Regions from separate parts of the Nocardia sp. NPDC101769 genome, predicted to be linked through region 3. Evidence: riboswitches for the same ligand, from Rfam matches in the RefSeq annotation. Region 3 holds a riboswitch; each other region holds the start of a gene.
What was found. Region 3 has a riboswitch for S-adenosylmethionine ahead of ACIRRA_RS32785 (ABC transporter substrate-binding protein). Riboswitches for the same ligand answer to the same signal wherever they lie in the genome.
Positions count from the first base shown of each region.

Region 1 (9,678 bases), on a different contig from region 3:
GGCCGCCGCCTGGAACAGCTCGAGATCCGCGGATTTGTCGCTGTCCAAGGCCAATTCGGCCAATCGGATGCGCTCGGACGCGGAGTTGATGGGCCGGTCCCGGAGCGAGGAGTACAGCCGCCCGCGCAGCCGCCGCGCCGACGCGATGCCCAGCCGCCGCCGGATCACCTCACCGAACAGCGGATGGTTGTAGCGCACCAGCAGCTGATGGCTGTTCTCGACAATCCTGATGAGACCGCGTGATTCGGCGGATTCCACCGCTTCCTCGCCCGCGAGTTCGGAGAGCACGTCCAGGTCGATGGGCTCGCAGAAGGTGAGCAGTTCCAGCACCCGCAGGACCGACTCGGGCAGCTGCTCGACCCGATCCTCCAGCAGCGCAGCCAATTCCGAGGTGACGGCCGCGCGCCCGCGCAGCTGCCACACCCCGCTGACCTGCCGCAGCGTCCCGGCCTCCAGCGCGCCCTCGACCAGGTGCCGCAGGAAAAGCGCGTTGCCGCCGGAGGATTCCCACATCAGATTGGCGGTGAAGCCCTCCAGCTGTCCGCCCAGCATCGATTCCACCAGTTCCACGCTCTGCCGCTGGGTGAACGGCTTCAGGTCGATGCGCAGCAGATGCCCTTCCTTCCACAGCGAGGTCACCGCGTCGGGCACCTGCACCCCGCTGCGTACGGTGCACACGATGTGGGCGGCCTTGTCGATGGCCAGCTGCAGCAGCAGGGTGGCCGAGAGCTGGTCGAGCAGATGCGCGTCGTCGACGCCGATGATGGTGTGCCCGTCGGCGAGCAGCGCCTCGCGCGCGGCCGCCATGAAGGTCACCGGATCGTGCGCGGTGTACACCCCCACCATGTGCGCGAAGACCCCGAGCGGAATGCTGCGGGCGGATTCGGTACCCGCGACCCAGCGGATATTGCCGCCGACGGCGGCGGTGGCCTGCCGCGCCAGCGTGGTTTTGCCGACCCCCGCGTCACCGGTGAGCACCGCCCCGACGAACTCGTCACCGGTGAGTGCCGACCTGATCGATTCGAGTTCTCTCACCCGCTCGACCATCGGCCAATTCCGAGCCATGGCTCAACTGTAGATGGCCCGACCCGCCCCGGCAGCGGGAACGAAACCCCCGGAACCTGCGGCTTTTATTCGTTGACCAGCCGTAATCCGGGGGTGCGGGCCTGACGGCGGTCGACCAGCCAGACCATGATGGTCTGGTCGGCGGCCGGATCCAGGGTCTCGACCTCCACCTCGACCGCACCCCGCGCGGGGTGCTGAATCTTCAGCACGAGGGATCGGAAATCGGTGAGCCGGTGCTCGCGCCAGCGTCGCTCGAACTCCGGGTAGCGGCTCAGGGCGGTGACGATGGCCTCGACCGACGGGTCGTCGGGGAACCGGGTGGCGGCGGCGCGCAGGGACGAGGTGGCCATATCGGCGGCGTCGGACCAGTTCAGGAAGGTCTGCCGGGCGGCCGGATGGGCGAAGATGTAGATGGCGAAGTTGCCGTGCGCCTCCGCGTCGAACACGCCGAGGGGTTCGGCGAAGGCGCGGAAGGAGGGGTTTCCGGCGAGCAGGTTCAGCCAGCGGCCGAGCACCAGCGCGGGCGTCGGCTGCAGGGCGTCGATGACCGCCTGAATGGTCTCGGAGACCTGTTCCCGGGCCTGCCCGGATGCGGGGCAGGAGGCCTTCTGTTCCAGTCCTAGGGCCAGCTTGCCGAAGTGGTGTTTCTCGATCTCGTTGAGCCGCAAGGCTTCCGCGAGGGCCGCCAGCACGGCGGTGGAGGGGTTGGTGTCGCGCCCCTGTTCCAGGCGGGCCAGGTAGTCTGCGCTGACACCGGCGAGCGCGGCCACCTCCTCGCGGCGCAGGCCGGGTGTGCGCCGCCGCCGGCCGGCGGGCAGTCCGACGTCCTCGGGCTGCAGTCGCGCGCGGCGGGCGATCAGGAACTCGGCGAATTCGGAACGGGACACCCTTCCATACTGCCGGGTCCTGGTTCCGTTATCCGCGCCCTGGTAGTCCCCGGATAACCACGGTGTGGATAAACGGACCGGAGTCCACTTAGTCTGGTCGACATGACGACTTCCGAGCAGACCACCCTCGCCCCCGGCTCCTGGACCCTGGACGCCGCCCACTCCTCGGTCAACTTCACCGTGAAGCACCTGGGCATCTCCAAGGTCCGCGGCCGCTTCAACCGCTTCGAGACCGGCTTCGTGGTCAACGAGGCCGGCGAGGCCGCCATCGAGGCCACCATCTACTTCGACTCCTTCGACACCGGCAACGAGATGCGCGACGGCCACGTCCGCAGCGCCGACATCCTCGATGTCGCCAACCGCCCGCACCTGACCTTCCGCGTCCCCGAGCCCGTCGCCCTGAGCGAGGAGTTCGAGGTCACCGGTGAGGCCACCATCGGCGGTATCACCAAGCCCGTCACCCTCGAGGTCGAGTGGGGCGGCGTGCAGGTCTTCCCGCAGGACAACAAGGAGCACGCCGGCTTCACCGCCTCCGGCACCATCAAGCGCAGCGAGTTCGACGTCGCCCCGGGCATGCCCAACGCCATGCTGAGCGACAAGATCGCCATCGAGCTCGACATCCAGCTCGTCGCCCCGTAATTCCGGGAGCTACCCGCCGCATCGGAAAAGTCAACGCCCCCTGTGGAATTCGTCTTCCACCGGGGGCGTTCGGCCGTGCGCGGAAGGTCAGTCCGCCCAGACCTTTTCGATCGGGGTGCCCTCGTTCGGCGGCGGGGTCGGGATGCCCGCCGGCGTGCGCGAGAAGCGCGGGGCCGGGGCGTGCTGCACGACGCCGTCGATGTCGATCAGGCCGGTGCGGGCCTGGATGTGCGGATTCTGTTCGGCCTCGGTGAAAGTCAGGACCGGGGTGGTGCAGGCGTCGGTGTGCTCGAAGATCGCCCACCACTCGTCGCGGGTCTTGGTCTTGAACCTCTCGGTGAACAGCTTGCGCAGCTGGTCCTGGCCGTTGGGGTCGAGCTGGTTGGGCAGGCCCTCGGGCGAGATCTCCAGGCCCTGCAGCAGTTCCGCGTAGAACTGGGGCTCGATACAGCCCACGGCCATGTACTTGCCGTCGGAGGTCTCGTAGGTGTCGTAGAAGGCCATGCCGGTGTCGAGCAGGTTGGTGCCGCGCTCATCGGACCACAGGCCCACGCCCTTCATGCCCCAGATCATGTGGGAGAGGGCGAGTGCGCCATCGATCATGGCGGCGTCGATGACCTGGCCCTTGCCGGAGTTCTGGCGCTCCACCAGCGCGGCCAGGATGCCGAAGACCAGGAACATGGAACCGCCACCGAAGTCGCCGACCATGTTCAGCGGCGGCACGGGGCGTTCGCCCTTGCGGCCGATGGCATTCAGCACACCGGTGAGCGAGATGTAGTTGATGTCGTGTCCGGCGCGGTCGGCCATCGGGCCGTACTGGCCCCAGCCGGTCATGCGGCCGTAGATCAGGCGCGGATTGCGTTCCAGCGCCGCGTCGGGGCCCAGTCCCATGCGTTCGGTGACGCCGGGCCGGAAGCCCTCGAGTAGCACGTCGGCCTTCTCGATGAGCCCGAGCACCCGCTCGATGTCGGCGGGATCCTTCAGGTTCGCCTCGACGATGGTGCGCCCGCGCCACTGCGGACGCTCCATGAAGCCGGGCAGCATGCCGGGCCGCTGCACCCGCACCACGTCGGCGCCGAGGTCGGCGAGCAGCAGTGCCGCGTGCGGACCGGGGCCGATGCCGGCCAGTTCAACAACCCGGATGCCCGCGAGCGGGCCCTGCTTGGCGGTGGATGGAGTGCTCACGCCCTACCTCGGTTCGTCGTCGAATCCTGCGCACCGGCTCACACGCCGGTGTTGACGGTATGACAATAACGCGAAGTCTCCGCGGCTCTGCGCGGGTGGCCCCACTGCGCTAGCGATCGATGATCGGCAGCGGCAGGGTATCCGGGGGCGGGGGTCCGGGGAGCTCCGAGCGCGGCAGGCGCAGGGTGGGCGGTTCGCCCGCGGCTCGGCGCATGGTCGGGTTCGGGTCCTCGAAGAGGCGTTCCTTGGCGGCCAGCCCGTAGAACGCGCGGGCATTGTCTTCGAGCACCCGGTGCAGATCGGAGCCCACGGCATCGGCGATCAGCACGATATCCGCGTCGCGGAACGGCCGTCCGGCCCGGGTGCCCGGCAGGTCGGTGCCGAACATGAGGGCCTCGGGGTTGACGGTGTGGATCTTGCGCAGGGCCGAGCCCACATTCATCGCCACCCGCCCGAAGCCGGAGGCCTTCACCTTGGCCCCGCGGTCGACCAGGTTGAGCAGGTAGGGCAGGCAGTCGTCGGACATACCCAGGTGGTCGATGGACAGCTTGGGCAGCTTGGTGATGACCGGTTCCAGCGAGCCCAGCATGGACCCGTCGATGTAGAGCTCCACATGCCAGCCGGCCAGTTCGTAGGCCCGCAGCGCCAGCATGGTGAGCCCGACGATATCGCCGCCCGCGCGCTTGAGGTTGAACCGGATGGCCCGCACCCCGGCCCGGTTCAGCTCGAGGATCTCCGCGTCGGTGGCGTCCACGTGCAGATTGGTGACGCCGACCCAGCCCTCGCCGAGTTCGGCGAGGGCGGCCAGTAGATAGCTCTGATCGGTGCCCTGGAACGACCCGCTGACCACGGCGCCACCGTCGATATCGAAGCGGGACATGCGCTTGCGATAAGCGGCGATGGTGTACGGGTCGGGCAGGTAGCCCTCGTTCTCGACCAGCGGGAACCGCGGATCGAAGATGTGGAGATGGGCATCGAACACGTGATCAGCATGCCTCAGAACGGTGACATGTGTGGACAACCTTGTCCGGCAGGCGGATTGGCGCTGGTCAGGACATCTTGCCCGGAGCCGGTCAGGAAACCTTGTCGGGTTCGGAGGCGGCGAGCATCTCGTCGCGCTCGACGACCTTGACCCGCTCGCGGCCCTGCGGCTCGCCCAGGGCGCGCTCGTGCGCGTCGAGGCGGTACCAGCCGGCCCAGGTGGTGAACGGGATGCCCTTGCCCTCGAGGAACTCGGTGACCGCTTCCAGCTCCGGCTTCGCGGCCGGGGTGAAGTTCGCGGCGTCGTCGAGCAGGCAGGCGATGGTCTCGTTGGCGTCGCCCTTGGTGTGGCCGATGAGGCCGACCGGGCCGCGCTTGATCCAGCCGGTCACATAGGTAGCGGGCATGTAGCGAGCCGCGCCGTCGGCATCCTCGTCGACGAGCACGCGACCGGCCTCGTTGGGCACGGTGCCGGCCTGGTCGTCGAAGGGCAGCAGCGGGATGTTCTGCGACAGGTAGCCGACCGCGCGGTACACGGCCTGGATGTCCCAGTCCTTGAATTCGCCGGTGCCCTTGCAGTTTCCGGTGCCGTCCAGCTGGGTGCGCTCGGTGCGCAGGCCCACGACCTTGCCGTCCGTGCCGAGGATCTCGGACGGGTTCTCGAAGAAGTGCAGGAACAGCTTGTGCGGGCGGTCGCCGACGTCGCGGATGGCCCACTGCTCCAACGTATTGCAGATCATGTCGACCTGCTTGGAGTGGCGGCGCGCGGCCTCGGAGCCCTCGTCGTAGTCGATGTCCTCGGGGTCGACGATGACCTCGATGGTCGGGGAGTGGTCGAGTTCGCGCAGTTCGAGCGGGGTGAACTTGGCCTGCGCGGGTCCGCGGCGGCCGAAGACGTGGACCTCGAGGGCCTTGTTGTCCTGCAGCCCCTCGTAGACGTTCGGCGGGATCTCGGTGGGCAGCAGTTCGTCGCCGGTCTTGGCGAGTACGCGGGCCACGTCGAGGGCGACGTTGCCGACACCGAGGACGGCGACCTTCTCCGCGTCCAGCGGCCAGCTGCGCGGCACGTCCGGGTGGCCGTCGTACCAGGACACGAAGTCGGCGGCGCCGTAGGAGCCGTCGAGGTCGATGCCGGGCACCTCGAGGGCGCGGTCGGCGTTGGCGCCGGTGGAGAAGATGACCGCGTCGTAGAACTGACGCAGGTCCTCGAGGGTGATGTCGACGCCGTAGTCGATATTGCCGAGCAGGCGGACCTGCGGCTTGTCGAGGACCTTGTGCAGGGCGGTGATGATGCCCTTGATGCGCGGGTGGTCGGGCGCGACGCCGTAGCGGATGAGGCCGAAGGGCGCGGGCATGCGTTCGTAGAGGTCGATGCTCACCTCGGCATCGGACTTCATCAAGGCATCGGCGGCGTAAATACCGGCCGGGCCCGCGCCCACGATCGCAATGCGTAGCGGGCGGGTCGCTGCACTCTGTTCGGTCATTCTTCGGCGCACCCTTTGGGTCGAAACTAACTTGTCGTCAAAACTCAGCCGTCGTTCTTAGCTTAGGCTAAGTTGACGCCCTGGCTTCGGTGGCCGCCGTTGGCCCCCGACGCTGCAGCGTTGCTGCGTAGTCTTGCTATTCCCGCGCCTGGGGCGGAAATTCTGCTGATTCTATCGATGGCGCACGGGGCCCTTCGCGCGCAGGGCCGTGAACTGTGGGAACGCCGAGGCCCTGACTATGGGAATGCCGTGGCAGGCGGACGGCGGCGACCAGGCATGATCTACCCATGAGCGACGCCGAGGAGACAGTCGAGGAGACATCGGTTCCGATCGACCAGGACGAGGCCCGGAGCATGTGGCCGTTCCTGGTCGCGGCGGGCGTCATCGCGATCGTGATCCTGGGCATCGTGATCGCGACGCTGGTCTCGCCGGTTGAGAAGAATGTCACAGATTCCGATCGGCTCTCGGTGGCGGCGGGCAACTTCATCAAGTCCCGTAGCGAGACCGGCAAGTACGATCCGACCCTGTCCTGCAAGGGATTCGACGAGAACGCCTCGCCGCTGAAGATCGCCGCCGCGACCGGGAGGACCATCACGTTCGACAAGCTCTCCGACCCGGCCGTCGACGGCGAGAAGGCCACGGCGCAGGTCACTTTCACCGTCTCCGGCGCTCAATCCACCTCGACCTGGCGCTTCACCCGGGAGAATTCCCGCTGGTTGGTCTGCAATTCGTGACAACGGCCGAAGTCTCGGCCGGGGTTTGACAGTGGGGCCGTTTTTTCGGCAGTCTCGACTCAGGTCATGAGTACCAGCGTCAAGCCCCGGCTGGCTGGTCGGCAACCCTCCTCCGCGGTGGGGTGCTCCGGGTGACGACCTGGCCTCGCATCGGACAGCGGTGCGGCAAGTGCGGATTCACAGGAGGTACAAGTGAGCTACGCGGGTGACATCACGCCGAAGCAGGCGTGGGAACTGTTGCGCGACAACCCCGATGCGGTGCTGGTGGACGTGCGCACCGAGGCCGAGTGGCGGTTCGTCGGGGTGCCCGACACCAGCGGCATCGGCCGGCCGACCGCGCTGATCGAGTGGGTGGACGTCTCCGGCACGCCCAATACCCGCTTCACCGACCAGCTGAAGCAGGCGCTCGGCGATCGCGGCCAGGACTCGGCCGCTCCGGTCATCTTCATCTGCCGCTCCGGCCAGCGCTCCATCGGCGCGGCCACCGCCGCCACCACCCTCGGCATCGCCCCGTCCTTCAATGTGGTCGACGGCTTCGAGGGTGCGCTCGACGGTCAGGGGCATCGCGGCGGCACCGGCTGGCGCGCCGACGGCCTGCCCTGGCGTCAGTCATGAGTTTCGTGTCCGGCCGGATCGCAGGGAGGCAGTCATGATCACCGGTGGTTCCTTCGACAAACCGCTCCCCGAGGGCGTCGGCCCCGCCACGCAGGCCGTGCGCGGCGGCACCCGGCGCTCCGGCTTCGACGAGACCTCCGAGGCGCTGTTCCTCAATTCGGGTTTCGTCTACGAGAGCGCCGAGGCGGCCGAGGCGTCCTTCACCGGCGATATCGAGCACTTCGTCTACTCCCGCTACGGCAACCCGACGGTCGCCATGTTCGAGGAGCGGCTGCGCCTGATCGACGGCGCGGAAGCCTGTTTCGCGACCGCCTCCGGCATGTCCGCGGTCTTCACCGCCCTGGGCGCGCTGCTCTCGGCGGGTGACCGACTGGTGGCGGCGCGCAGCCTGTTCGGCTCCTGCTTCGTGGTGGCCAACGAGATCCTGCCGCGCTGGGGCGTGGAGACCGTCTTCGTCGACGGCGAGGACCTGGACCAGTGGGAGCAGGCGCTGTCGGTGCCGACCCGGGCCGTCTTCTTCGAGACCCCCTCCAACCCCATGCAGACCCTCACCGATGTGCGCGCGGTCTCCGATCTCGCGCACGCGGCGGGCGCGAAGGTGGTGCTGGACAACGTCTTCGCCACCCCGCTGCTGCAGCGCGGCTTCGACCTGGGCGCGGACATCACCGTGTACTCGGGCACCAAGCACATCGACGGCCAGGGCCGGGTACTCGGCGGCGCGATCCTCGGACCGCGGGACTACATCGACGGCCCGGTGAAGAACCTGATGCGTCACACCGGTCCGGCGCTGAGCCCCTTCAATGCGTGGACCCTGCTCAAGGGCCTGGAGACCATGCCACTGCGCCTGCGCCAGTCGGTGGACTCCGCGCTGAAGATCGCCGGGTTCCTGGAGACCCATCCCGCGGTGGCTTGGGTGAAGTACCCGTTCCTGTCCTCGCACCCGCAGTACGAGCTGGCCAAGCGTCAGATGTCCGGCGGCGGCACGGTGATCACCTTCGAGCTGAAGGCCCAGGAGAACGAGGCCAAGAAGCGGGCTTTCGAGGTGCTCAACCGGCTGCGCATCGTCGACATCTCCAACAACCTCGGCGATGCGAAGACGCTGATCACCCATCCGGCCACCACCACCCACCGGGCGATGGGACCGGAAGGCCGTGCGGCCGTGGGGATTACCGATGGCGTGCTCCGCATCTCCATCGGGCTCGAGGATGTGGAGGACCTCCTCGATGATCTGGACCAGGCGCTGAGCTGATCCGACGAGTATTCGAGAGGGCCGGAACCCACTGGGTTCCGGCCCTTTTCGTGTTCAGGGGTCGACGGGGGAGGCCGCTGAGAATCATGTTTGACAGCATGCTGTCAAACATGACAGCATGCTGTCATGATGAAAACAGTCCACATGGCCGTGTACGACAGCTTCTCGGACTGGGAGGCCGGGCATGCGATCGCGCACATCAATCGCGAACTCTGGCACCGCGAGCCGGGAACCTGGCAGGTGAAGACGGTCGCCCTCGGCGCCGAGCCGATCACGTCGATGGGCGGCATGCGGGTCCTGCCCGATCTCGTTCTCGATGATCTGAAGCCCGCCGACAGCGCCATGCTGATCCTGCCGGGACTCGAAACCGGGCAGCGTCCCGAGGTGCTGACGGCCTTCGCGAGCAGGGCCCGGGAGTTTCTGGCCGCCGGGGTGCCGGTGGCGGCGATCTGCGGCGCGACCTTCGGGCTGGCGCAGGAGGGGCTGCTCGACGATCGGTCGCACACCAGCAATGACGCGGGATATCTTGCCTACTCCGGATATTCGGGCGGCGAGCACTACGTTCAGGCGACCGCCGTCACCGACGGTGACCTGATCACCGCGACCGGCACCCGACCGGTCGATTTCGCCCGTGAGATCTTCGCGCGCCTCGGCATCTACGAGCCGCAGGTGCTGGAGTCCTGGTACCAGCTGTACGGAAACAATGATCCCGCAGGCTTCTACGCTTTGTTCGAGTACGAGCAGCAGCGCGCGGCGGCCGCGCGATGACGCGCACCGCGCAGCAGCTGTTCGGGGCCGCGGCCGTCACGTCGTTCAAGCTGAACGGCCAATTCCTCTCG
Region 1 covers NZ_JBIWMX010000019.1:88,168-97,845, reverse strand. Annotated here, with positions in the region: gene ACIRRA_RS27170 (LuxR C-terminal-related transcriptional regulator) at 1-1,065, opposite strand, end outside; gene ACIRRA_RS27165 (helix-turn-helix domain-containing protein) at 1,131-1,952, opposite strand; gene ACIRRA_RS27160 (YceI family protein) at 2,055-2,591, shown strand; gene ACIRRA_RS27155 (CaiB/BaiF CoA transferase family protein) at 2,679-3,776, opposite strand; gene ACIRRA_RS27150 (amidohydrolase family protein) at 3,886-4,758, opposite strand; gene ACIRRA_RS27145 (FAD-dependent oxidoreductase) at 4,850-6,241, opposite strand; gene ACIRRA_RS27140 (hypothetical protein) at 6,529-6,975, shown strand; SAM riboswitch class IV at 7,038-7,153, shown strand; gene ACIRRA_RS27135 (rhodanese-like domain-containing protein) at 7,168-7,590, shown strand; gene ACIRRA_RS27130 (O-succinylhomoserine sulfhydrylase) at 7,625-8,839, shown strand; gene ACIRRA_RS27125 (type 1 glutamine amidotransferase family protein) at 8,966-9,607, shown strand; gene ACIRRA_RS27120 (MarR family winged helix-turn-helix transcriptional regulator) at 9,604-9,678, shown strand, end outside.
Region 1: another riboswitch for S-adenosylmethionine. It lies ahead of ACIRRA_RS27135 (rhodanese-like domain-containing protein); the one in region 3 lies ahead of ACIRRA_RS32785 (ABC transporter substrate-binding protein).

Region 2 (9,678 bases), on a different contig from region 3:
CGTCCATCGTGTACTTGCCGGCGTTCTTCTTCTTGTCGTCGCTCAGCGGCGAGGGGCCGTCGCCGCCGGAGAGGGCGACCGCGCCGATGATGACGCCGACGATCACCACCAGGCCGATGACACCGCCGACGATCCAGCCGGTCTTGTTGCCGCCCGAGCGGGGCGGCTGTGCCGGGTAGCCGTAGGCGGGCGCGATCGGCGGGGTCGGAGGCGGCGGGGTGTACTGCTGCTGCGGGAAGCCGCTGGACATCGGCTGCTGCGCATAGCCCCCGGAGGCCGCCTGCGGCGGGTAGCCGCCCGACACGGCCTGCTGCGGGTAGCCGCCCGACAACGGCTGCTGCGAGAATCCACCCGACACCGCCGGGTAGCCGCCGGAGGGCTGGCCGGTCGAAAGCGGCTGGGCGGGCGGCGTGTACGGCGGCATGCCGGCGGCGTTGTAGTTGAGCATGGTCGGGTCCGCGCCCTGGACCGGTTGGCCGGCGTCGGTTCCGGTGGGCGGGGTGGCCCACCACTGCGCGGTCTCCTGGGCTTTCGCCGGGTCGTGCGGCCCACCCGATCCTGGATCGGAACTCGTCATCTCGTCTTTCCCCTCCGGAATTTCGCGGGGGACCCCGCTTATCGCAGGCATCGTATCGACCCCGTGCCGCACGGGGCGCGGTGAGCCGCTACACTGGCCGACGGATCCAGCGCGGCGCGCATCCTGTGAACTCCCCCAGGGCCGGAAGGCAGCAAGGGTCAACGGGCTCTGCCGGGTGCGCTGGGTCCCCTTTCATTTTCGGGGCCCGGTCGCCTGGCGGCGGAACTGTATATATCCCTGCCGAATCGGAGCGGCTTCCTAGTAACGTGGTCGGTTGGGTTCGCGGTGCGCGCAACCCTGGACAAACATCCCACGCCATTGGAAAGGCTGTCAGATGCCTCGGCAGACGCAATTCGGTTTGATGAGCCATGCGGAACTCGTGACGGAACACGAGACGCAGACCGCGAACTACGCGAAGCTCAAGACCGAGAAGCTGACGCTGGACATTACGAGGGGAAAGCCCTCGCCCGAGCAGCTGGACCTTTCGCAGGAACTCCTCGAGCTGCCGGGCACCGCCGACTACCGCGACGCCAACGGCACCGATGTGCGCAATTACGGTGGCCTGCACGGCCTGCCGGAGCTGCGCGCCATCTTCGCTGAGCTGCTCGGCATTCCGGTGTCGAACCTGCTCGCCGGCAACAACGCCAGCCTGGAGATCATGCACGACCTGCTGGTGTTCTCGATGCTGCACGGCACCGCGGATTCGGTGCGCCGCTGGGCGGACGAGCCGGTGCTCAAGTTCCTGTGCCCGGTGCCGGGTTACGACCGGCACTTCGCCATCACCGAGTCGCTGGGCTTCGAGATGATCCCGATCCCGATGAAGGGTGACGGCCCGGACACCCACCTGATCGCGGAGCTGGCGGCGTCGGACCCCAGCATCAAGGGTCTGTGGGCGGTGCCGAACTACTCCAACCCGACCGGCGTCACCTTCTCCGAAGCCGTTACCCGCGAACTGGTTTCGATGCCGACGGCCGCGCCGGACTTCCGCCTGTTCTGGGACAACGCCTACGCGGTGCACCCGCTCACCGACACCGCGGAGCCGGTGCTGGACGTGCTGGGCCTGGCCGAGGCGGCAGGGCACCCGAACCGCCCGTTCGTGCTGGCCTCCACCTCGAAGATCACCTTCGCGGGTGCGGGCGTGAGCTTCTTCGGCTCGTCGACCGCCAACCTGGAGTGGTACCTGAAGCACCTGGGCAAGAAGACCATCGGCCCGGACAAGGTGAACCAGCTGCGGCACCTGCGCTTCTTCGGGGACGCCGAGGGCGTGCGGGCGCACATGCAGAAGCACCGCGCCATCCTGGAGCCGAAATTCAAGCTGGTGCTGCGGATCCTGGAGGACCGGCTGGGCGCCTCGAAGGTGGCGTCCTGGACCGAGCCCAAGGGCGGCTACTTCATCAGCCTGGACGTGCTGGAGGGCACCGCGAGCAAGGTGGTGGCGCTGGCCAAGGACGCGGGCATCGCGCTGACCCCCGCCGGATCGTCCTATCCGTACGGAAAGGACCCGGAGGACAAGAACATTCGCATCGCGCCCAGCTTCCCGTCCGAGGGTGAGCTGGAGAAGGCGATGGACGGCCTGGCCACGTGTGTACTGCTGGCCGCGTCCGACAAACTCATGAACTCCCCCGCCTCCCCGAGCCTTTAGCGGGCGGCTCGGGTGCCGTGATCGGTTGGCAACCCGTGCCGGCGGTTGGGCGCCACTACCATTTCGGGGGTCCCCGGCGAGTTACCCTCGCGCCCCGAAATCAGTTGTTGCGAAGCATTTTCTCGCCTTGGGCGCGCACCGAATCGGTGCGCGCCCAAGAGGTTTCTCAGTGCGGCTTGTGGGCCAGCACCGCGAAGATGGTCACCGACAGGTGGATGTCGCCGCTGGCGGCACCGGCCTCGAGGTCGGCGAGCAGCTGGTCGCGCTGGCGCTCTGTAATCGCGCTGCGTGCGACGGCCCGGTCCGCCACACGGGCCACGAGCGCGCCCGCGCCGATGCGGCCGTCCTGCACCAACGCGTGCGAGCCGATGTCGTCGACGACCAGCCCGGCCTTGGTGAGCTGACCCGCCAGCCGGCGGCCCGCGTAGGGATTGGTGGTGCCCGCGATCATGGTCTCGATGACCTCGTGCACGACGTGCCGGTCGCCGGGATGCACGATGGCTGTGCCCCAGTCGCTGTCCATGACCACCACGCGCCCGCCGGGGCGCAGCACCCGGGCGATCTCCCCGGCGGCCCGGGCGGGTGAGGTGAGGTGCTGGAAGACGCGCTCGCACAGTGCCACGTCGAAGCTCTCGCTGCCGACGGGCAGACCGTAGGCGTCACCGCTGATGAATTTGGCGGCGGATCCGGCCTGGGCGGCGCGGCGTTCGGCGGCGCTCAGCAGGTGCGGGTCGGGTTCGACGCCGAGCGCGGTGCCGGTGGGGCCGACCAGGTCGGCGAAGGTCAGTACCTCCGACCCGGAACCGGACCCGATGTCGACGGCGCTCTCGCCGGTCCGGGGGGCCAGGGCCTCGTGGGCCCAGGCGCGCAGGCTCCGGATGCCCGGCAGCGCTGCCTGTAGATCGTGAACGTCGACGAGCTGGTCTTGTCCATCGCGGTCGAAACGGTCCGGTCGCAGTCCGGACTCAGCGGCAGGGTGCGCCGCGGCTCGCACTGAAGAATTAGCCATGGTGTCGGGCATGGCCGAAGCCTAGTCCTTCGGCGGGCGCAGCGTGACCCGCGTCACCGCGACCCGGAATGAATGGGATGATCGATGCATGGTGAGCCGCACGCTGTGTATTGCGCAGGAATCCGATGCCGACGAGCTGCTTTCGACCGATGATTTCGCCCTGTTGGTCGGAATGATGCTGGATCAGCAGTTTCCGATGGAGCACGCATTCCGCGGCCCGTGGAAACTCGCCGATCGCATGGGCGGGTTCGATGTCCACAAGATCGCCGCCGCCGATCCCGAGGAATTCGAGGAGCTGGCCGCGACCCCGCCGGCCATCCACCGCTACGGCCGGTCCATGGGCCGGCGCGTGCAGGAGCTGGCTCGATTCATTGTGGAGAACTATGACGGCACGACCGCGGCGCTGTGGACCGAGGGTGATCCGGATGGCAAGGAAATCCTGAAGCGGCTGAAGAAGCTGCCGGGTTTCGGAGATCAGAAGGCCCGGATCTTCCTGGCGCTCCTGGGTAAACAGGGCGGTCTGACCGCCAAGGGTTGGCGCGAGGCCGCGGGCGCGTACGGTGAGGACGGTTCCCGCCGCTCGGTCGCCGATGTCACCGACGCCGAATCCCTCACGCAGGTACGGGAATTCAAGAAACAGGCGAAGGCAGCCGCCAAGGCAAAGTAACTCGGTCCGGTTCACTCGGATCGAATCAAGCTGGTTTTTAACCTCCAGAAAGCTTGGAGGTTGCTTGATGCTTGCCGCCGACAGTTCAGTTCGCGGCAGTGGGAAGCAGTACCAGAATGAAGATGAGGAAATTCGCCGGGATCGCGGCATTGACGATCGCAGCGACGGGCGTGACGGCCGGAACCGCGTACGCCGGTCCTGCCTCGGCCGACGCCGATGTCATCAATTACACCAACCAGGCCACCGACACCGGTGCGATCATCCGGACCGACGCTGGTTCGCTGGTGATCGAGGACGGCGCGCTGAAGATCAAAGCGGCCGATGGAACCACCGTAGCGGGCACGGAATTGAAGTTCCGTGTCGACGAATTCGAGTTCCCGATCGCGGCCGAGATCAAGGACCGCAGTGCCACGCTGACCCCGCAGTTCGACGAGGCGCACGCGGCGTACAAGCCGGTCGCGCTTCCGTACGAGGATCAGGCCCCGTGGAAGACTCAGTACGACCGTGAGCAGGCCGCGTGGAACCGGCTGCGCGACACCATCAGCCTCGGCGCAGCCGTCGGCACACTGGTCGGTGGTCTGGGCGGCGCCGCGCTCGGCTGCGTCATCGGTGGCGTCGTCTTCGCCGCGGCGACGGCTCCGCTGGCCACCATGTTCGGTGTCGGCCCGGTGGCGGGTTGCCTCGTCGGTGCTTCCACCGTCGGCTTCCTGGGCACCATCGCCGGTCAGGTGTTCGTGACCGCTCCGGTCGCGATTGCCGCTGCGGTGCAATACTTCACGACTATCAATCAGCCTTTCACGCCTGCCAAGTAGGCAGTTTCAGCAACCGCTGGGCAAAGGTTCATCGTCTTGGAACCGCCATGCCACATTGCGTTCGACCAGGCTGGATTCGATCACTGCGTCCCGGGGGTACACCTGACACTGTCCCCTGGGGCGCATCTGATCGTCTGAAGAGGAATTCCCGAATACATGCGTCTCAAGAAATTCGCAGCGAGCTCCGCACTGGTTATCGCTGCCCTGGGCATCACCGTCGGTACCGTCAACGCCGCCCCGGCCGCGTCCGACAACGGCGCGATCAACTACACCGCCACCACCTCCGAGACCAACAGCGTCATCCGCACCGACGCCGGCTCCCTTGTTGTCGAGAACGGCATCTTCGAGATCAAGGCCGCCAACGGCACCGTCGTGGCGGGTATGCCGTTGTCGTTCCGGGTGGATGACTTCGAGTTCCCGATCGCCGCGGAGATCTCGGACCGCACCGCGACCCTGACCCCGCAGTACGACATGGACCATGCGGTCTACAAGCCGGTCGCTCTGCCCTACGAGGACCAGGCCCCGTGGAAGTCGGACTACGACCGTGAGCTGGCTGCCTGGAACCGTATGAAGGACACCATCTCCCTCGGCGCTACCGTCGCGGCCGTGGTCGGTGGTATCGGTGCCGCCGCGGTCGGTTGCGCCATCGGTGGTGTCGTCTTCGCCGCTGCGACGGCTCCGCTGGCCACCATGTTCGGTGCCGGCCCGCTGGCCGGCTGCCTGATCGGCGCCAGCACCATCGGCTTCCTAGGCACCATCGCGGGCCAGCTGTTCATCACCGCTCCGGTGGCCATCGCCGCGGCGATTCAGTACTTCACCACCATCAACCAGCCGCACATCGCTACCCCGGCGAAGTAAGAGCGAGGGACTCTATAGGCATCAGCAACCACCTCATCAGGACAGCCCGTTCGGCCATATGGCCGAACGGGCTGTCCATTTCAACTGTTCACCGGCTCAGCACCACGGATACATACTTCGTTCGGGTCGGCCCGTTTCGATCATGCGGTCCATTCCTGCGGACTGCCCGATGAGGAAACGAAAAGAAATGTGCTTCAAGAATTTCGCCGCTACCGCGGCATTGGTGGCCGCCACCCTGGGCGTCACCGCCGGGACCGTGAACGCCGCTCCGGCTGCCGATGACAACGGCGCCATCAACTACGCCGTCACCCGGACCGACACCAGCAGCATCTTGCACACCGATGGCGGCTCGCTGGTCGTGGAGAACGGCAACCTGAAGCTCGAGGCAGCCAACGGCACCGTCGTGGCCGGTATGCCGCTGTCGTTCCGGGTGGACGACTTTGAGTTCCCGATCGCCGCGCAGATCAGTGACCCCCACACCGCCACCATTACCCCGCAGTACGACATGGATCACGCGGTCTACAAGCCGATCAACCTGCCCTACGAGGACCAGGCCCCGTGGAAGTCGGACTACGACCGTGAGCAGGCCGCCTGGAACCGCATGAAAGACACCATCGCCACCGGTGCCACCATCGGCACTGTGGTCGGTGGTATCGGTGGCGCGGCTCTCGGCTGCGTCATCGGTGGTGTCGTCTTCGCCGCTGCGACCGCTCCGCTGGCCACCATGTTCGGCGCCGGCCCGGTGGCCGGCTGCCTGATCGGCGCCAGCACCGTGGGCTTCCTGGGCACCCTGGCCGGCCAGGTCTTCGTGACCGCGCCGGTCGCCATTGCCGCCGCCTACAACTACTTCGTCACCATCAACCAGCCGCACATCGAGGCGCCGAAGTAACAATCGCGAGGATCTCGACCCCGTCCGGTGCCTGCCGGGCGGGGTTTCGCATTGTCCCGCAATAGGATCGCGGCCGCCGACTTGCAATCGAGGTGAATGCAATCCTGTCGCGGCGCGTGCGCCGGTGCTGGAGTGGGGTAATGGGCGAGCTGACCTCGATTCACGGCGCGGCCGACGCGCTCACTCCGGTCGACGGGACCGATCTGCGGCGGACCTTTTCGCACTTCCCCAGCGGGGTGGTGGCCGTGTGCGCACGCATTGGCGGGACACCGTATGGCCTGGTGGCGAGCACCTTCGTGCCGGTCTCCCTGGACCCGCCGCTGGTGTCGATCTGCATTCAGTATTCGTCGGAGACCTGGCCGCGGTTGCAGCAGGCGAGCCGTTTGGGCCTGAGCCTGCTCAGCAGCGAGCAGGAGCCGGCGGCGCGTGGGCTGAGCTCGCGGCGCGGGGACCGCTTCCGCAATGTCGACCTGCATGCCGGGAACGGGAACGCGGCGTTCGTCGCCGGGGCCACGGCGTGGCTGGAAACGTCGGTGCACGAGCAGGTTCCGGCCGGTGATCACGCGGTGGTATTGCTGCGGGTGCACCGGCTCGGCACCCACCCCGATTCCGAGCCGCTGGTCTTCCACCGCAGCGGTTTCCGCGCCCTCTACGACCCGGCCCCGGAGCGCGACGAGGCCGCGGGCTGATCTCCCCGTTTCCACCGGAATTCAGGAAAATGGCTGTCATGCAATTGAATTCACGTTGATCCTGATCGGCGACATACGCAGCCGGAATTCGTAGTGTCGTCTACACCATCCAGAGCGATCGAGAGACCCGGCTCGAAGACATCGCAGCAACCCCCGCGCACGTGGTGCGGGTGCTTCCGCCGGGACCGATGGAGGACGAATCCATGAGTACGCTGGCGGCGCCCACACAGACGGAGCCCGAAGCCGAACACCACGACGGGGATCTGCCGGTCGTCCGCGCCCGACACCCGTGGCGCTGGGTCACCGCGGCGATCGCACTGGTACTGGTCGCGCAGTTCGGGCACGGGCTGATCACCAATCCGGGCTGGGACTGGGGAACCTTCGCGCAATATGTCACCGCGAAGTCGGTGTTGTCGGCTTTGAAGGTGACGCTGGAGCTGACCTTCTGGGGCACCCTGCTGGGCTTCTTCCTCGGTGTCTGGCTGGCTGTGGGCCGGTTGTCGAAGAACCCGGTGCTGCAGGCGATCTCGTGGACCTATGTCTGGGCTTTCCGCTCGATCCCGCTGATCGTGCAGCTGCTGTTCTGGTTCAATCTGGCCTACCTGTACAAGTCGCTGTCGCTGGGCATTCCGTTCGGGCCGGAGTTCGCGCGGTTCCAGACCAATGGCGTGATCAGCGGATTCACCGCGGCCGTCATCGGTTTGGCGCTGCATCAGGCCGCGTATTCGGCGGAGATCATCCGGGCCGGGATCATCTCGGTGGACGAGGGTCAGTGGGAGGCGGCCCGGTCGCTGGGCCTGCCGTGGCGTCGGCAGTTCTTCACGATTGTCGCGCCCCAGGCTATGCGCGGAATTCTCCCGAACGCCGCCAATGAGGTGATCAGCCTTTTCAAGGGCACCTCGATCGTGTCGACCATGGCGATTGCCGAGCTGTTCTATCAGGTGCAGGTCATCTATGGCCGCAATGGCCGGGTGGTGCCGCTGCTCATGGTGGCCACGGTCTGGTACATCCTGCTGACCAGCGTGCTGAGCGTCATCCAGTTCTATATCGAGCGGCATTTCTCGAAGGGGCGTCGTTCGAAGGCCGGTGATCGTCGGTGACCGAGTTCGCGATCGAATTGCGCGGCATCCGAAAGTCATTCGGCCGCAATGAAGTGCTCTCCGGTATCGACTTGGCGGTACGTCCCGGCGAGGTGACGGTGATCCTGGGCCCGTCGGGTTCGGGCAAGTCGACGCTGCTGCGCACCATCAACCATCTCGAGCAGGTGGACGGCGGCACCGTGCGGGTCGGCGGCGAGCTGGTCGGCTACCGGCGCAGGGGCGGCAAGCTGCACGAGTTGCACGAGCGCGAGATTCTGCGGCAGCGGGCGCGCATCGGATTCGTGTTCCAGAACTTCAATCTCTTTCCGCATCTGACGGTTCGGGAGAATGTGGCGCTCGCGCCGGTGGCCGCGCAGCGCCGCGCCAAGGCCGAGGTGAACGCCGAGGCGCTGGAGCTGCTGGCGCGGGTCGGACTGGCGGACAAGGCGGACGAGTATCCGAGCCGGTTGTCGGGTGGGCAGCAGCAGCGCGTGGCCATTGCGCGGGCGCTGGCCCTGCGGCCGGAGGTGGTGCTGTTCGACGAGCCCACCTCCGCGCTGGATCCCGAGCTGGTCGGTGAAGTCCTCGATGTCATCAAGGATCTGGCGCGCGGCGGTTCGACCTTGGTGATCGTCACCCACGAGATCGGTTTCGCCCGCGAGGTCGCCGACACCGTGGTGCTGATGGACGCCGGCCGCATCGTCGAGCATGGTCCGCCCGCGCGGGTGCTGGACAACCCTTCGCACCCACGCACCAAAGCCTTTCTCGCGCACGTCCTCTGACGTGTTCTCACCAGGTAAGGAAAAGCCCATGTCTCTGGCGAGCCGTCGCAGACGGATCAGCGCCTTGATCGCCGTCACCCTGCTGAGTCTGTTGGTGGGCGGCTGTGGCAAGGGTGATGGCGGCGTCAGCGACACGCGCAGCGTGAACGGCCTGACGTACGACCTGTCACCGGAGCAGAAGGGGCGCATTCACGCCGACAAGGTGGATTCGATTGCCGCGCAGGTCCCGCAGGCCATTCGCGACCGCGGCACGCTGGTGGTGACCGGCACCATCGGCGCGACCCCGCCGCTGGGCTTCTACGCCACCGACGATCGCACCGTCATCGGTTCCGAAGTGGATGTCGCGGAGCTGATCGCCGACATTCTCGGTCTGAAGGTGGACCGCCGGAACGGGGACTGGGCGCAGAACTTCGTGAAGATCGACTCCGGCGAGGCCGACCTGTTCGTCAGCAATGCCACGGTCACCGAGGAGCGCAAGGAGAAGTACGACTTCGCCACCTACCGCAAGGACAATATCGCCCTGGAGGTGCCCAAGGATTCGACCTGGACCTATCAGGATCGGAAATCGCTGGCGGGCAAGAAGATCGGCGTCGCCTCCGGCACCAATCAGGAGCAGCTGCTGGTCGCCTGGAACGACCGGAACGTGGCCGAGGGCCTGCCCGGGCTGGAGCTCG
Region 2 covers NZ_JBIWMX010000003.1:137,492-147,169, reverse strand. Annotated here, with positions in the region: gene ACIRRA_RS06635 (hypothetical protein) at 1-577, opposite strand, end outside; RNA gene ffs (signal recognition particle sRNA small type) at 677-771, shown strand; gene ACIRRA_RS06625 (aminotransferase class I/II-fold pyridoxal phosphate-dependent enzyme) at 912-2,219, shown strand; gene ACIRRA_RS06620 (methyltransferase domain-containing protein) at 2,386-3,240, opposite strand; gene ACIRRA_RS06615 (HhH-GPD-type base excision DNA repair protein) at 3,317-3,895, shown strand; gene ACIRRA_RS06610 (hypothetical protein) at 4,012-4,707, shown strand; gene ACIRRA_RS06605 (hypothetical protein) at 4,864-5,565, shown strand; gene ACIRRA_RS06600 (hypothetical protein) at 5,753-6,454, shown strand; gene ACIRRA_RS06595 (flavin reductase family protein) at 6,595-7,143, shown strand; SAM riboswitch class I at 7,246-7,338, shown strand; gene ACIRRA_RS06590 (amino acid ABC transporter permease) at 7,347-8,243, shown strand; gene ACIRRA_RS06585 (amino acid ABC transporter ATP-binding protein) at 8,240-9,004, shown strand; gene ACIRRA_RS06580 (ABC transporter substrate-binding protein) at 9,033-9,678, shown strand, end outside.
Region 2: another riboswitch for S-adenosylmethionine. It lies ahead of ACIRRA_RS06590 (amino acid ABC transporter permease); the one in region 3 lies ahead of ACIRRA_RS32785 (ABC transporter substrate-binding protein).

Region 3 (9,678 bases):
GCGATCCCCGCGGTGGCGGTGGCCACCAAGGTCGTGGTGTTCGGCGGCGCGGCCGCCGGGCTCTGGCAGCTGGGGCATCGAACGGCCGCGATCGCCTTCCCGGCCCTGGTCGTCGCGAATCTGGCGGTGATCCATGTCGGGCACCTGTCGATGTAGCAGCGGACGAGCTCGACTGGGCCCCTGGGAAATTCACGCGACACCGAGAACGTTGCACTGTTACGGTCGCACGGCGGAGCGGGAGATTCCGCCGGACTGGAGAGCTGGAAGGGGCCGATCATGCGCGTTCATCGCGACGTCGTCGTGGCCCGCCCGCGCTTCGAGGTGATCCTGGTGTCCTCGCCGGCTCGGTGCCGGCTGCGCGGCCGGTACTGAGTACCCCCGGGGCGTCTGCCCTGTCCGGGGGAATCGCGCTGTTCTGTTTCGGATCAGCACGAAGGACGTATGACCGTGCGTACCAATATTTCTCGACAAACTTTGGCAGTCGTTCGGAATCTCGGAATTCTCGCGCATGTGGATGCCGGGAAGACCACGGTGACCGAGCGGATGCTGTTTCTCACCGGGATCACCCACAGGCGCGGCGAGGTACACGACGGCACCACCGTCACCGATTTCGATCCACAGGAACGGGATCGGGGCATCACCATCTTCGCGGCGGCGGTGAGCTGCGAGTGGGCCGGGCACCGGCTCACCGTCATCGACACCCCGGGGCACGTCGACTTCTCCGATGAGGTCGAGCGGTCGCTGCGGGTATTGGACGGCGCGGTAGCGGTTTTCGACGCTGTGGCGGGTGTCGAGCCGCAGAGCGAATCGGTATGGCGGCGCGCCGACCGCTACGGCGTGCCCCGGATCGCGTTCGTCAACAAGATGGATCGCGCCGGAGCCGACCTGACGGCCGCGGTCGCCTCGATTCGCGAACGGCTGCATCCGGTTCCGGTGCTCGTCCAGCTGCCGGTGTACACCGGCGACGTGTTCGCCGGCGTGGTGGATCTGGTTCACCTGCGTGCCCTCACGTGGGAGGACGGTCTGGTGGCGGGCCCGGTTCCGGATCGCCTCGCGGACGAGGTTGCGCAACGCCGACGCGAACTGGAAGAGGCGGTGGCGGAGCGGAATTCGGTGGCGCTGGAGGAGTTCGTCGAACGTTCCGGCCTGTCCGCCGAGACCCTGGCCGTCGCGCTGCGGGAGCTCACCCTTGCCGGCGAGGTGGTGCCGGTGCTGTGCGGCGCGGCCTATCGCGATATCGGCATCGAGCCGCTGCTCGACGCCGTGGTCGCATATCTGCCGTCACCACTGGACCGGCCCGCGGTCGGGGCCGGTGACGACGTCCGCGCCGCGGATCCGGCGGAACCGTGTGCGGCACTGGCCTTCAAGGTGCATGCCACGCCGACCGGGCGGCTCACCTTCGTGCGCGTCTACTCGGGCATCCTGCGGAAGGGCGACACCGTGCTGGACGTGGGCGGCGGTCGACGCGAGCGGGTCGCGCGCATCCTGCGGGTGCAGGCGGACCGGCACGCGGAGGTCGAGGCTGCGGTGGCGGGCGACATCGTCGCGCTGGTCGGCCCGAAGGCCGTGCGGGTCGGCGCGACCCTGTGCGCGCCGGACGCCCCGGCGCTGCTGGAACCTCCGGCTCCCACCGAGCCGGTGATGTCGGTGGCAGTCGAAGCGCGGACCGGCGCGGACACCGAGAAGCTGGCGGCGGCCCTGGCCCGGCTGGCCGAGGAGGACCCGTCCCTGACGGTGCGGACCGACCCGGAGACCGGGCAGACCCTGCTGGCCGGACTGGGCGAACTGCACCTCGAGGTCGTGGTGGAGAAGCTGCGCCGCGACCGCGGGCTCAGCGTGACCGTGGGCAGGCCGCAGGTGGCGTACCGGGAGACCGTGGTGCGCGGCGTCCAGGGCCTGACCTACCGGCACGCCAAGCAGGACGGCGGAGCCGGACAGTGGGCACACATCGTGCTCGATGTGCAGCCGCTGCGCGAATCCGAGCCCGGGGCAACGGGATTCGAGTTCGTGTCGACGGTGGTCGGTGGCCGGGTGCCGGCGGAGTTCGTCCGTGCGGTGGCGGCCGGCTGCCGGGACGCCCTGGCGGAGGGTCCGCTCGCGGGTCATCCGGTCACCGGGGTCCGGGTCACGCTCACCGATGGCGCGACGCATTCGAAGGATTCGTCGGAGCCGGCGTTCCGCACCGCGGGCCGTCTGGGGCTGCGGGAAGCCCTGCGAGCCAGCGCCATGGCATTGCTGGAGCCGCTGGTGGAGCTGACCGTGACCGTGCCGGAGGACCATGTCGGCGCGGTGCTCGGTGACCTCGCCGCCCGGCGCGGCCGGGTGACCGGTTCGGTCGCCCGCTCCGGCGTCGTGGTGGTGACGGCCACGGTGCCGCTGGCCGAATTGTTCGGCTACGCAACCCGTTTGCGCAGTCGCACACAGGGCCGGGGCACGTTCACCACGCGCCCGCTCGGCCACGCCCTCGCGCCGTAAGGGCGACCGGTGCCCGGTGGCGGCGGCATATCGATGCCGTCCGTCATCGGGCACCGCTGGCGGTCATCGAGTCAGCGGTGGGGGTTGATTGTTGTCGCGACTACGGTTACTGTTGTCGCAACAACAGAAGTTCCCGAGGGGAGATGGCAGTCATGATGTACTCGTTCACCGAAGAGGCCGTGATCACCGGTGACATCGACAAAATCTGGACGGTCGCCACCGATGTGGCCCGCTGGTCCGAATGGGACCCGCACGAGGAGAAGTCCCGCATCGACGGCGAGTTCGCGGTCGGGACCACCGGGTGGGTCAAGCCGAAGGGGGCGCCGGCGGGACCGTTCACCATCGTCGCCGTGGAGCCGGGACAGTCGTGGACCAGTGAGGCGGGTATTCCGTTCGGCAAGCTGCGCGGCCACCGCACCTATGAGGCCCTCGGCGACGGCACCGTGCGGGTGGCCGAGAATGTCGAGGTGCACGGGTTGTTCGGGCCCTTGTTCAAACTCGTCTGGGAGAAGGCCATGCGCGCGGACATGCCGCTGACCTTCGCGGCACTGGAACAGGAGGCGCTACGGCGTGACTGAATCATCGGGGCGGGCGCCGGGAGCTTCGCGGCAGGCGCGTGGCGTGCCGCGAGGACCGCTGATGAGTCCGGGCTTCTGGTTGCATCACGCTGCGCTGGAGTGGCGGGCGACGCTGGAGCGCAATCTGCGCCCGCTCGGCCTCACCCCCACCCAGTTCAACCTGCTGGCCTCGGCGGGCTGGCTGAGCCGGGAGGGCGAGCTGCCGACCCAGCAGCAGGTGGCCGACATGTCCGGCTCGGATCGGATGATGGCGTCCAAGGTGATTCGGGGGCTGGAGGAGCGCGGTCTGCTCCTCCGCCGCGCCGATCCGGCCGACGCCCGGGTCCTGCGCATCGAATTGACCTCCGCCGGACGGGGACTGGTGAGCCAGGGCGTGCAGACCGCCGTCGACACCGACGCCCAGCTCTTCGGCGACGATGGCGACCTGCTGCGCGAACACCTGAAACCGATTGCCGCACACCGGCTGCCGGGCTGATCAGGACATGACCGGGCTGATCAGGGCTTGACCAGGATCGCCCGCGTGTAGAGCAGCCCGAAGCCCAGCCGTTGCACATTCTGCTGGGACTTCGAGCCGGGCTGGGTGGTCACCACCGCGATATCGCAGCCCGCCGCGGTCGCCTCGGCGAGGCGCACCGACAGCAGCGACGACTGCACCCCGTGCCGCCGATGCGCGGGATCGGTTGCCGCGCCGGTCAGTTGGGCGACGCCCTGGGACATGCGCAGGCTCGCCCCGCCCGCCACCCGCCCGTCACGCCGGGCCAGATATCGCCGCATCCCCGCGGCACCGGTGAGATCCCGCAGGGCCCGGGCGATGACGTCGGCCGGAAATTCCTCGTGCGACGCCACACCCTGGGTATCGGGATGCGCGAAACCCTCCGCGACCACCGCCAGCCAGGTGTCGAACTCGTCCTCGCCACTGGGCTTCACGTCGACACCGTCGGCGACCACCGCGGCACATTCGCCGCCGAGCTCGAGCCCGAGCACGTTCTCGAACGACACCAGTCGATACCCGCGCCCGGTGAGGAGTTCGCCGACACCCGGATCGCCGAGCTGCGAGAACTCGGCCTGCACCGGCGTCTTCCGTGCCGCGAACGACCGCTCGATCTCGTCGAGTTCCGACGCCTCGGGCCTCCCCGCGAATCCGAGCCCGGCCACCTTGTTCAGCGGCGACCCCTCCTCGGCGAAGGACGCCACCCCGCCCGCCACCGGTAGTACGAACCCCGCATCGACTCCCAGCCGGTCCGCGGCCGCCGCACTGCCCTTCGCAATGAACTCCGCTTCGACCCGCTCGATCCGCGCCGCCAGCTCCGTCCCACAGAAAAGCGTTCCCTGATCGCTCGGCATGCGCCCGAGCCTAATTCGGGCCGCATGGACATGCCCGCGAATTTCCGTCCGGCCGAGCCTGCGGCCCAGGTCGTCACGACACAGCCTGCCGGATCCCCGAAATGCCGCAGCGCAGGGAAGCGCGGGTGGTGCGGACCTCCTCAGCGGCCGGGCTTCACCGTTCGGGTTCGGCCCGGCCGGTGGGTATCGCGCCGCGCACGGTCCTGAGTGGGTGCGACGGTGGTCGGGTGCGGTGGGGGTGGGTCGTAGGGTCTGGGGATGCGTGTTGATCGTTCGGGTGCAGTCGCCGGTGGGCTGGTGGTCGGGTTCGACCTGGATATGACGCTGATCGATTCGCGGCCGGGGATTGCGGCGGTGTGGGATGCGGTGGCCGCGAGGACCGGGGTGGCGATCGATTCGGAATTGGTGGTGTCACGGCTCGGGCCGCCGCTGGCCCACGAGGCGGCGCAGTGGTTTCCGGAGCACGAGGTGCCCGGGATCGTCGCGATGTACCGGGAGTTGTATCCGGATCTGGCGGTGCACGCGTCGGAGCATCTGCCGGGGGTGGTCGATGCGCTGGCGGCGGTGCATCGGGCCGGTGGGCGGGTGCTGGTGATCACGGCGAAGAACGGGCCGCACGCGCAGTTGCATCTCGATCATCTCGGGCTGGCGGTCGACGAATTGGTCGGCGGGGCCTGGGCGGAGGAGAAGGGCGAGGTGCTGCGGGAGCGTGGGGCCTCGATCTATGTGGGGGATCATCTCGGCGACGTGCGGGCGGCCAAGGTGGCCGACGCGGTGTCGGTGGCGGTGACCACCGGGCCCTATGCGGCCGAGGAGCTGTCGGCCGCGGGCGCGGATGTGGTGCTCGGCGATCTGACCGAGTTCCCGGTCTGGCTGGCCGCCCACCTCGCCGCGTAACCGGTTGATTCGCAACCGTTCTCGGCGCACCGGCCGGGCGCGGTTCACGCGTTCACGGATAGATCGGCGGGGCGAGCGCGAGGGCCACGGCGTGGGCGGGGTCGAGGGCGGGGATCGAGGCGTCGACCGCGTAGCCGTCGGCGTCGCGTACCTGCCAGCCGTGCAGTGAGACGACGGGAATGCCGCGGTGGTGCGCCAGCGCCAGCTCGGACAGGGTGCCCCACGAGCCGCCGACGACGATAACCGCGTCGGCCGAGGCCACCAGGATGGCATTGCGGGCCTCGCCCATATTCGTATAGATCGCCGCGGACAGGCCGGGGCAGGCCGCGTCACGGTTGCTGTCGGGGCGGATGCCGAGGACGAGTCCGCCTGCGCTGGAGGCGCCCTCGGCGACGGCGGTCATCACACCCGAGCCGCCGCCGCACAGCACGGTCGCACCCGCCGCGGCGAGGAGGCGGCCCACCTCGCGGGCGGCGGCGGACTCGGTGCCGGTACAGGTGCTGGGGCCGCAGACGGCAATTTGCAGGGGTGGCAAGGGCTTTCCTCTCGTCGGTGGATGGGTCGTTGGCATCAGGGTGATTCGAATGGTGTCAGCGTGCGGTGGCCGCGGCTACCGTTCTACCCACGGTCACGAGTATCAGCATGTTCGAGCCCCGGCTCGCTGATCGGCAACCCTCGCGCGGCGGTGGGGTGCCCCGGGTGACGACCAGGCGGTGTCCACGCGGGCCCGCAAGCGCTAGTCGAAGGAGCACAGGTCCATGTCTGGATGCCGCCCGGCCAACGGCTGAGGTCCAGCGCCCGAATTCCATGCGGGCGATTCTCTTTCCCGCACCGTACGCCTTCGCGGTCGCGGTCGAGTCCCTATGCCCCGACGAGGTGTCGGTGCGCGAGTACAGAGGTAGTAATGAGCAGGAACTGGTCCGGGTCGCGTGGATTCCGGGTGTTGGTGGGTGTGGCGGCGGCGACCGTGGTGGCGGGGCTCTTGTCGGCGTGCGGGAACGGGTCGTCGGACGGCAAGTCGGACACCGTGTATTTCGGGGTGTCGGGCCCGAAGACGGGCGGGTCGGCCGAGTACGGGCGGCTCTGGCAGCAGGGCTTCGACCTGGCCCTGGACGAGATCAATGCGGCGGGCGGGATCGACGGCAAGAAGGTCGCGCTGAAATGGGAGGATTCGCAGTCGGATCCGAAGCAGACGGTGCCGATCGCCACCAAGTTCGTGGGCGACAAGTCCATCATTGCCGAGCTCGGCGACTTCTCCTCGCCCGCCTCCATCGCGGCCTCGCCGGTGTACAACCGCGGCAAGCTGGTGCAGTACGGGTTCACCAACTCCTCGGTGGATTTCACCAAGGCAGGCGACTACTCGTGGAGCCCCTCCATCACGCTGGATGTGTACATGGAGCGCAATGCCGAGTGGGTGCGGTCGAAGGCGAAGAAGGTCTCCGTCGTCTACCTCGAAACCGACTGGGGCAAGCAGGCTTTCAAATTCTTCGAGCAGTTCGCCAAGGAGAAGGGCATCGAGATCGCCTACTCCTCGGCCATCCTGCCGGATTCGCAGGACTTCCGGCCGGTGCTGATCAAGGGCCGCGACGCCAACGCGGACGCCTTCGTGCACCTCGGCTACGGCCCGGACGGCGCGCTGGTGGTCAAGCAGCTGCGTGATGTCGGGTTCACCGGGCAGCTCTTCGCCGGCCAGAACACCCCGCAGTTCATCGATCTGGCGGGCGCGGCGGCCGAGGGCGACATCGTCAACGGTGTCTTCACGCCGTCGGATCCGAGCCCGAAGATCCAGAGCTTCGTCACCAAGTTCCGCGCCAAGTTCGACACCGACCCCGGCGATTTCAACGTCTACGCCTACGACGCGCTGAATGTGCTGGTGAAGGCCGCCAAGACCGGCGGCGCCACCCGAGAGGGCGTGCTGAAGGGCCTGCGTGAGATCAAGGACTTCGACGGAATCGGCCTGGGCACCTTCGTATTCGATCAGCAGACGCGGCGGCCCAGCGGCGTGAAGCCGATCGAGCTGGAGCTGCGCAGCGGCAAATTCGTGCCGGTCGGAAGCGCCAAATAGATGTTGGACACGCTCATCGCGGGTCTGGTGCACGGTAATGCGTACGCGCTCATCGCCGTGGGCATCACCCTCATCTTCGGGGTCGGCAATGTCATCAACTTCGCACACGGCTCGATCTTCGCGTTCGGTTCGGTGCTGGGCTGGTGGCTGATCGCCCAGCACGGCGTGCCCTGGTGGGCCGCGCTGGTCATCGTGGTGGCGGCGACGGCGCTGGTCGGTGTCGCCATCGACATCCTGGCGGTGCGGCCGCTGCGGCGAGCCCCGGCCATCGCCGCGCTGCTGGCGACGGTGGCGGTCGGGCTGATCATCGAGAACGTGGTCGCCCTGGTGTTCGGGCCCGACACCCGGCCCTTCCCACAGGTATTGCCCACCAACAACTTCCGGGTCGGCGGGGTGCGGTTCGGCACCTCCGATGTGGTCATGTTCGCCCTCACCCTCACGGTGATGGCGGGACTCTGGGCCTTCCTGCGCTACAGCCGCCACGGCCTGGCCATTCGCGCCACCGCGCAGGACCCGGACGCCGCCGCACAGATGGGCATCGGCGTGGGCCGGGTGCAGTCGCTGGCCTTCGCCATCGCCTCCGGACTGGGTGGGCTGGCAGGCGTCTTCGTCGGCCTCTACAACTCGAACATCTCGCCGACCAGCGGCGGCATCGTCGGCATGACCGGGTTCGTGGCCGCCACCATCGGCGGGCTGGGGTCGATTCCGGGCGCGGTCCTCGGCGGTTTCGTGCTCGGGCTGGTGGAGGCGTTCGGCATCTACTGGTTCGGTGACGGCTATCGGGATCTGATCACCTTCGGCCTGCTGGTGCTCTTCCTGGTGCTGCGGCCCGGCGGCCTGCTCGCCCGGCCGCCCGCTATCGAATACGAGCCCATGACCGGCACCTTCCTCGGGTCGGGGCGGGAACCACGGGTGCGCTGGTGGCATGCGCTGATCGCGTTCGCCGTTGCGGGCGTGGCGATTCCGCTGATCGCGGACGACTACGGCATCTCGGTGGGCACCCAGATCCTGGCCTACGCCATCATCGCGGTCTCCATGACGCTGGTGGCCGGGTCGGCGGGACAGCTGGCCATCGGGCAGGCGGGTCCCATCGCCATCGGCGCGTACACCTCCGCGGTGCTGACGGTGTCGCACGGCTGGGCCTTCCTGCCCGCCATCGTGGCCGCGGGCCTCGTCGCGGCCGTGGCCTCGTCGGTGCTGGCCGCGCCGCTGTGGCGGCTGGGCGGGCACTATGTGGCCATCGCGACGCTGGGCATCGGCATCGTGACGGTGGCGATCATCCGCAACTGGGAGCCGGTGACGCGCGGCAGCTACGGTATCTTCGGGATCCCCGCGCCCAGCCTGTTCGGATACGAATTCACCACGCACACCCAGATTTTCCGGCTGGAGCTGGTGGTGCTGGCCATCGTGCTGGCGGTCATCGTCGGCGTGCAGCGGTCCCGGCTGGGGATCGCCATCCGGGCCATCGGAGCCGACGAGGTGGCCGCCCGCTCGGCGGGGGTGCCGGTGCGCGACTACAAGGCGCTGGCCTTCGCGGTGGCGGCGTTCTTCTCCGGCATCGGCGGCGCGCTGCTGGCCCACCAGTACTCCTACATCGACCCGACGGTCTTCAACCTGCCCATGTCGCTGCTGGTGGTGACCATCCTGGTGCTGGGCGGCACCGCCTCGCCGTACGGCGCGGTGCTGGGCGCGGTGGTGCTGATCGGGGTGCCGGAGCTGCTGCGGCTGGCGCCATCGTGGCGAATCGTGTTGTACGGCTTGATATTGCTGCTGGTGGTGCGGTTCCGGCCGCAGGGAGTTCTGGTGAGGAGGAATCGTGTCCCGGTCAACGCCTGATGTGCTCACGGTCACCGGTCTGCGACGCTCGTTCGGCGGTGTGCGGGCCGTGGATTTGGTCGAATTCTCCATCGCGCCCGGTGAATTCGTCTCGATCATCGGGCCCAACGGGTCCGGGAAGTCGACGACGGTCAATCTGATCTCCGGTGTGCTGAAGCCGGATGCCGGGGCAGTCCTGGTGCACGGCACCAGGATTCGCCCCGGTCGCCCGGAGGCGGCTGCCGCGGCGGGGATCGCACGGACCTTCCAGAACGGCCGCGTGTTCGGCAATATGACCGTCCGCGAGAACGTCGATGTGGGCCTGCAGCCCACGCTGCGCGCCGCGCGGCCACTGCGCATGCTGGCGAATGTGCCGGTGCTGAAATGGATTTCGCTGCTCGCCGAGCTGGCAGTGGCGCTGGTGCCGACACCGGCGGCGCGGGCCGAGCGGCGGGCGTCGGCCGCACGCATCGACGCCCAGCTCGCGCGGTTCTCCGAACGTCT
Region 3 covers NZ_JBIWMX010000026.1:127,803-137,480, reverse strand. Annotated here, with positions in the region: gene ACIRRA_RS32820 (YrdB family protein) at 1-156, shown strand, start outside; gene fusA (elongation factor G) at 442-2,475, shown strand; gene ACIRRA_RS32810 (SRPBCC family protein) at 2,628-3,053, shown strand; gene ACIRRA_RS32805 (MarR family winged helix-turn-helix transcriptional regulator) at 3,115-3,528, shown strand; gene ACIRRA_RS32800 (GNAT family N-acetyltransferase) at 3,549-4,397, opposite strand; gene ACIRRA_RS32795 (HAD family hydrolase) at 4,656-5,294, shown strand; gene ACIRRA_RS32790 (TIGR00725 family protein) at 5,347-5,829, opposite strand; SAM riboswitch class IV at 5,921-6,036, shown strand; gene ACIRRA_RS32785 (ABC transporter substrate-binding protein) at 6,199-7,359, shown strand; gene ACIRRA_RS32780 (ABC transporter permease) at 7,360-9,195, shown strand; gene ACIRRA_RS32775 (ABC transporter ATP-binding protein) at 9,176-9,678, shown strand, end outside.